Regions from separate parts of the Bradyrhizobium sp. 956_D2_N1_4 genome, predicted to be linked through region 2. Evidence: predicted binding sites of a transcription regulator. Region 2 holds the regulator's gene; the other holds the start of a gene.

Region 1 (3,607 bases), 2.4 Mb from region 2:
ACGGCGGATCGAGCGCCACCAGCGGCGTGAAGCGGTCGCACCAGTCGGCGACGTCGCTGAGCGTCTTCGCATCGGCCACGACATCGGCGTCGAACACTTTCAAGTCCGGACACATCGCCCGTGCATTGGCCAGGGGCTGGCCGATGTGCAAGCCGAGGCGCTCGGCGGCTTCGTCCAGCGCATGGATCACCAGCGCATTGTTGTCCTTGATGACAACGATGCTCGGATCATTGGTCTTACCCAGCGCGCCGAAGAACCGCTGAATCCGATCGATGGGCAGGCGCGGCAGCCACAGGCTGAGGATACGTCGACGGTTCAGAGAACTGGCACTCATCACATTTCCATTCCATGATCCACCGGCCGCACGGGCCATGACGATTGCGCAAGAGTTCGGCATCGAAGCGCGGCGCGCCCCAGGAGCTCCATGCCGGGCCCGGCGGCGAATGCGCCGCGCGCAACATCCACCGCGTCTCCGCGGTCGAGGGCAGCGGCTGCGCGGCCATCCGCAACATCAGGCCGGTGACACCGGAGCCTTGCGCGGCCAGTGTCAGCTTGCGGCTCGCCACGAGATCGAACTGCCGCGTCTCACCCCAGAGCTCGAGCACAACGGCGCCAAGCGCGTCGCAGGCGAGCGCATCGGCCGAGGTCCGCAACGCGCTCTCGACATCGGCGGCGCGCACCATCACCACGCGGCGCGGATCGAGACCGATCTCGGCAAGCCCGCTCATCGACAGCGCGCCGGTCTCGAGTTCCGAAAAATCCTGCCGCACCCACAGCAGCGGCCGGCGCCGCGAGACACGCCCCGCAAGCCCCATGACAAAACCCGTCGCGGCGGTTCCCTGCCGGCCCTCGCAAAACACCTCGTGGATCACCGCGCGCGCGAGCCCGCCCTTCAGCGCGCTGTCGACCTCGTCGTGGCCGAGCGCGACGCGATCGTGCTGATGCACGACCTCCGCCGTCTCGATGCGCTCGATCTGGCCGCGCAAGGTCGCAAGCGCGTTCATCCGTGCGCCGCTCATATACGCCGCTCCTTCAGAGGTGATTGCCGAGGTTCTCAAAAATAAGAACCTACGGCTGGCTCATTTGTTCATGATATGTTCTAATATAAAGCTAACAGCGGCCGGGGAGTCAATCGAATTGGTGCTCATCCGGATTCGTAAGCTGAATCAAAGGGATTCCACGATGGACGTACAACGCAAGCTGGAGATTCTGGCTGATGCCGCCAAATACGACGCGTCGTGCGCCTCCAGCGGCACCGAGAAGCGGGATTCCAGCGATGGCAAGGGCATGGGCTCGACCGCGCCGGGCATGGGCATCTGCCATTCCTACGCGCCGGACGGACGCTGCATCTCGCTGCTCAAAGTGCTCCTGACCAACGCCTGCAATTACGACTGCCTTTATTGCGTCAACCGCGCCTCCTCCAACGTGCCGCGTGCCCGCTTCACCATCGACGAAGTGGTCAAGCTCACGCTCGACTTCTACCGGCGCAATTACATCGAGGGCCTGTTTCTCTCCTCCGGCATCATCCGCAGCCCCGACTACACCATGGAGCAGGTGGTCAGCGTCGCGCGCAAACTGCGCGAGGAGCATCACTTCCGCGGCTACATCCATCTCAAGACCATTCCCGAGGCCGACGACGCGCTGATCGCGGAAGCCGGCAAATATGCAGATCGCCTCTCCATCAACATCGAGATGCCTGAGGAGACGAGCCTGCAGCAATACGCACCGGAAAAGGATGTGCGCGCGATCCGCCGCACCATGGGCCGGCTGCGGCTGAAGCTCGACGAGGCCGAGGAAAACCGCAGCACAAAGACGAAGGCCAGGCCGCAGCGCTTCGCGCCCGCCGGACAGAGCACACAGATGATCGTCGGCGCCGACGCGGCCTCTGATCACACCATCCTGCACACCAGCTCCAATCTCTATGGCTCCTACCGGCTGCGGCGCGTCTATTACTCCGCCTTCAGCCCGATCCCCGATGCCAGCCGCGCTTTGCCTCTGGTACAGCCGCCGCTGCTGCGCGAGCACCGGCTTTACCAGGCCGACTGGCTGATGCGGTTCTACGGTTTCGACGTTGCGGAGATCGTTGACGACAGCGCGATGCTGCCGCTCGACATCGATCCGAAGCTCGCCTGGGCGCTGCGCCATCGCGACCGCTTCCCGCTCGACGTCAACCGCGCCAGCCGCGAGGAGCTGTTGCGCGTGCCGGGCTTCGGCACCAAGGCGGTCGAACGCATCATCGCGACGCGGCGCACCACCACGATCCGCCTCTCCGATCTCGCGCGGCTGCATGTGCCCCGCAACAAGGCGCTGCCATTCATCGTCCTCAGCGATCACCGGCCCGCGCCGCATCGCCTCGACGAGGCGCGGCTGATCGAACGGTTCAAGCCGAAGGCAACACAATTGGGGTTTGGCTTCTGATGCAGTACATCACCCTCGACACCGAAACCGATTTCGACGGCTGGCGCAAAGCCGCGCGTAGCCTCGTGCTGCATCATGTGCAGCCAACCGATGTCACCTGGACCGTACAAGGCGGCGAAGCCGAGCTGTTTGCACCGCCCTCCCCGTCTCCGATATTTGAGGTGAACGACAGCACCTTTAACGTCTCGGCAAAATTCGTCGATCTCGCCAAGGCCGCGATCCTGCATCGCGACGGCGAGCGCTTTGCGATCCTCTATCGCCTGCTCTGGCGATTGAAGGACAATCACGATCTCATCGAGGTCGCGACCAATCCTGATGTCGCGCAAGTCACCGCCATGGCAAGAGCAGTCCATCGCGACGAGCACAAGATGCATGCCTTCGTGCGCTTCCGCGAGATCGGCCGCGAGCGCGCGGCGCATTACGTCGCCTGGTTCGAGCCGGAGCATTACATCGTCGAGCTTGCCGCGCCGTTCTTTGCCAAGCGCTTCGCCGACATGCCATGGTCGATCCTGACACCCGATCTGTGTGCGCATTGGGATGGCCACGCGCTCTCGTTCACGTCGGGCGTGAGCAAGAGCGAAGCACCCGGCGAAGACCGGCTCGAGGAAACCTGGCGGCGCTACTACGCCAGCATCTTCAACCCGGCGCGGCTGAAGGTGAAGGCGATGCAGACGGAGATGCCGAAGAAATACTGGAGGAACCTGCCCGAGGCGTCGATCATTAAGCCCTTGATCGAGGACGCCGAGCGCATGACCGGCGCCATGATCGCCAATGCCGCAACCGATCCGCACAAGCCCCAGAAGCGGCCGGAGGCTCCGATGCCACGCAAGCTGGCTGCCGACGATCTCGAAGCGCTCCGCGAGGAGGCCGCGCACTGCCGCGCCTGCCCGCTCTACAAGGACGCGACGCAGACCGTGTTCGGCGAGGGCCCGAAAGACGCGACCATCATGCTGGTCGGCGAGCAGCCCGGCGACAAGGAAGACCTCGCCGGCCACCCCTTCATCGGCCCGGCCGGCCAGATGCTCGACCGTGCGCTTCAGGAAGCCGGCGTCGACCGCAACAAGGTCTACGTCACCAACGCGGTCAAGCACTTCAAATTCGTGCCGCGCGGAAAGATCCGTCTGCACCAGAAGCCGGCGACGCCGGAGATCCGGGCGTGCCGGCAATGGTACGAGCGGGAAGTTTCGGC
Region 2 (3,607 bases):
GATTTGCCCGAACGGGCCCAGCAGGAGTTTTCACCCGTGGCCCTGATGCCGGTTTCCGACGCGCTCGCTGCGGTGCTGGCGGGCGCAGAGCCGCTGCCTGAAGAGATGATCGCGCTCGACGCAGCCTTCCACCGCGTGCTCGCGCGCGACGTCGCCGCGCGGCGCACGCAGCCGCCGCAGGCGATGTCGGCAATGGACGGCTATGCGGTGCGCGCGGTCGATGCGGCGAAGATCGACTCCCAGCTCACCCTGATTGGCGAGGTCGCGGCGGGCCGCCCGTTTGCGGGATCGGTCGGCGCCGGCGAGGCCGTGCGTATCTTCACCGGCGGTGTCGTTCCCGATGGCGCTGATGCGGTCGTGATCCAGGAGGACACGATCGCGGACGGCAAGCGCATAACGATCAAGGAAGCCGCCGTAACGGGGCGGCACATCCGCCCCGCCGGCGTCGACTTCTCGGAAGGCGACGTGCTGCTGCGCAAGGGAGCCCGGCTCACCGAGCGCGACCTCGCGCTCGCCGCCGGCATGAATTACCCGCAATTGCCAGTCCGGCGACGCCCGAAGGTCGCGATCCTCGCGACCGGCGACGAGCTGGTGATGCCGGGTACGACGCCGGGCCACGGCCAGATCGTCTATTCCAACGGCTACGCCCTGCACGCGCTCGCCCGCAGCGAGGGCGCCGATACCATCGACCTCGGCGTTGCCGCCGATACGCTGGAGGCCACCACGGCCGGCATCGGCCGCGCGCGGGAGAGCGGCGCCGACATCCTGATCACGACCGGCGGCGCGTCGGTCGGGGACCACGATCTGGTCCAGCAGGCGCTGAGGGACGAAGGTATCTCGATGGCGTTCTGGAAGATAGCGATGCGGCCGGGCAAGCCGATGATGAACGGGCGGCTCGGCGCGATGCGCGTGATCGGCCTGCCCGGCAATCCCGTGTCATCCTACGTTTGCGGCTTCCTGTTCATGGTGCCGTTGATTCGCGCGCTTTCGGGCCGTTCGATGATTCATCACCGCCGCGAACGCGCGGTGCTCGGCCGCGATGTCGGCGCCAACGACCAGCGCGAGGATTACCTGCGCGCACGCCTCGAGCTCCGCGATGACGGCACGCTCGTCGCCCTTCCGGTCAATCACCAGGATTCCTCGCTGCTTGCGAATCTCGCTGCGGCACAGGCACTTCTCGTGCGCGCGCCATTCGCGTCGAAGGCCGAAGCCGGCACGCCTTGCGAGGTCTTGCGGCTGCCCGTCTGAGCGCTTCGTTCGCGTGCGTTCCGCGAACTTTGTCGCGTTCACGGTAAATTAAGCAGTTGCGGAACATGTATCGAACATATAGTGTCTGTTCATGATTTGTTTCGAGAATGTAGCGGCTTACTGCTGAATTCAGCGTCTCGGAATCGAACGACATCAACCGGGGGATTTTGGTCGAGATGTTAACGCGCAAACAATACGAGCTCCTGCGGTTCATCAGCGAACGGCTGAAGGAAAGCGGCGTGCCGCCCTCCTTCGATGAGATGAAGGACGCGCTCGACCTGCGCTCGAAATCGGGCATCCATCGCCTGATCACTGCGCTCGAGGAGCGCGGCTTCATCCGGCGCCTGCCCAACCGGGCCCGCGCCATCGAGGTGATCAAGCTGCCCGAGCTTCAGGCCGCTGCCGGCAGCCGCCGCGGCTTCACGCCGAGCGTCATCGAAGGCAATCTCGGCAAGGTCCGCACGACTTCGAGCCCGCCGGCGGACGAGGGCGAGCGCCCCGTCGCGGTCCCCGTGATGGGCCGCATCGCGGCCGGTACGCCGATCGAGGCCTTGCAGACCCGCAGCCACACCATCAGCGTACCGCCTGACATGCTCGGCTCGGGCGAACATTACGCGCTCGAAGTGCGCGGCGATTCCATGGTCGAGGCCGGCATTCTCGACGGCGACATGGCGCTGATCCAGCGCAACGAGAGCGCCGATACCGGCGATATCGTGGTGGCGCTGATCGACGACGAGGAGGCGACGCTCAAGCGCTTCCGCCGCCGCGGCGCCTCGATCGCGCTCGAGCCCGCCAATGCGGCCTATGAGGTCCGCATTCTGCCGCCCAACCGGGTGAAGATCCAGGGCAAGCTGATCGGGCTGTACCGGAAGTATTGATACCGGACGTGCCGGTATCGGTTATTTGGCGCCCCGCGCGCTTTCGATCGGCGGCGCCGATCCGAGATTGGAGCGGACGATTGTCCGCTTCCGCTGGATAGTCTTTCTGGTTTCGCGCAGATTATCCGGCCCCTCCTCCAGCGGTAAATCCTCGGCACGCCGCACGAAGCAGCCCTGCTTCGCGGCCTTCAGGTTCGAGGAGAAGTCATGCGCCGGATCGTTCTGAGCACAATTGCTGTGGCGCTGATCGCAGCATCAGCGTCGCAAGCCTTGGACGTACAAGCCTTGGACGTACAAGCCTTGGCCGTGCAAGCCTTGGCCGTGCAAGCCTTGGCCGTGCAAGCCTTGGCCGCGCAATCGCGGCCCCATGTCCGCAAGGACACCGCCGTAAGCGAGCAAGTCCGCAAGGCCCTCGACGCCGTCGACCAACCGTCGCGGCCGGGCTGGCAATATTCCGGCTGGTCGGCGCCTGCGGGGCGCTGACACGCGCCTGCAGAATGCAAAGGGGCGGGCTTTGTTCCTGGCGGATTCGGGAAAGTTAATGTGATTGCGGCCTGCGGCGGCGAGCCGTAGATTTGCCTACAACCCGGCAGAACGTTTGGTATTTCCACTCTGATAGAGGCCTGCGCCTCGATTAAGAGACGTGGGTCGCCATCCCTGCATGAGGAGCACCCGATGTGTGACTACAGCCTGCATGCCGTCGCGTCGCGTCCCGCCGAAGTCGGCGAGACGATCGTCACGACAACTTTCCGCGGCACCTCGACGCGCGGCTTTGCCTCCGCGGCCGATCCGACCGTCGCGGTCTGCCTGCTCCCGGGAACGGAGCTCGCCTTCGCCGACAACGTCCGCTACGACAATCGCTGGATCTGGACGCGCACCGTCAATTCGCGCGTCGGCAAGTTCGGCAAGATCGATCCGCACATTCCCGATCGCCATCATGATGCGATCGAATTCCCCGACGGCAAATCCGTGCTGGTGACGCAGCTGGTCGAAGGCCAGCGTGCGACCGTGCTGCAGCTACCGGTGACCCAGCCGCTCGGCGAGCGCGAGCACAAGCCGCAGACCATCACCGACAGCCGGCCAACCATCACCCGCCTGCCGATCGGCTGACATCGCCATTCCCGACCGGCAGGTCGGGCCAGGATTGAAAATCGCCATCGCCGGCCGAGGCCGGCGAGATGGTGTTGCTCGTGCCCCGCGAAACGCCATCGGGCGGACCACGCCGTTGCGCCTCCCACCGCACGAAGTTTGCGCTGTCCTGCCTGAATTTTGAACGTCCGTTCCGCAGCCAAATGGCCGATGCTTGGTGCGGTTTGGGACGGCGGGCACGTTCGATGAAGACCTTCATTCGCGTCGTTGAACTCTGGGTGCCTGACCGCACGCGCATGCGGCTGGAATTCGGCGGCGGCCTCTACGGCGAAGGGTTGTCCGCGTTTAGGGACGTGAGCGAAGATTTGCACTTCGCATATGACGAGGGGCTT

What was found. Region 2 encodes LexA, which represses DNA repair genes until DNA is damaged. Its sites were predicted from a motif close to TGTTCNNNNTGTGTTCNG; they were not measured.
Region 1: a site for LexA is predicted at 1,085-1,102, ahead of AB7535_RS05850 (putative DNA modification/repair radical SAM protein). Genes of this name have one in related genera too.

Annotation. Positions count from the first base shown of each region.
Region 1 is NZ_CP197237.1:1,257,176-1,260,782, reverse strand. It holds gene AB7535_RS05860 (Y-family DNA polymerase) at 1-334, opposite strand, end outside; gene AB7535_RS05855 (ImuA family protein) at 237-1,019, opposite strand; gene AB7535_RS05850 (putative DNA modification/repair radical SAM protein) at 1,183-2,418, shown strand; gene AB7535_RS05845 (UdgX family uracil-DNA binding protein) at 2,418-3,607, shown strand, end outside.
Region 2 is NZ_CP197237.1:3,645,551-3,649,157, forward strand. It holds gene AB7535_RS17100 (molybdopterin molybdotransferase MoeA) at 37-1,248, shown strand; gene lexA (transcriptional repressor LexA) at 1,425-2,126, shown strand; gene AB7535_RS17110 (hypothetical protein) at 2,334-2,609, shown strand; gene AB7535_RS17115 (hypothetical protein) at 2,802-3,236, shown strand; gene AB7535_RS17120 (GAF domain-containing protein) at 3,461-3,607, shown strand, end outside.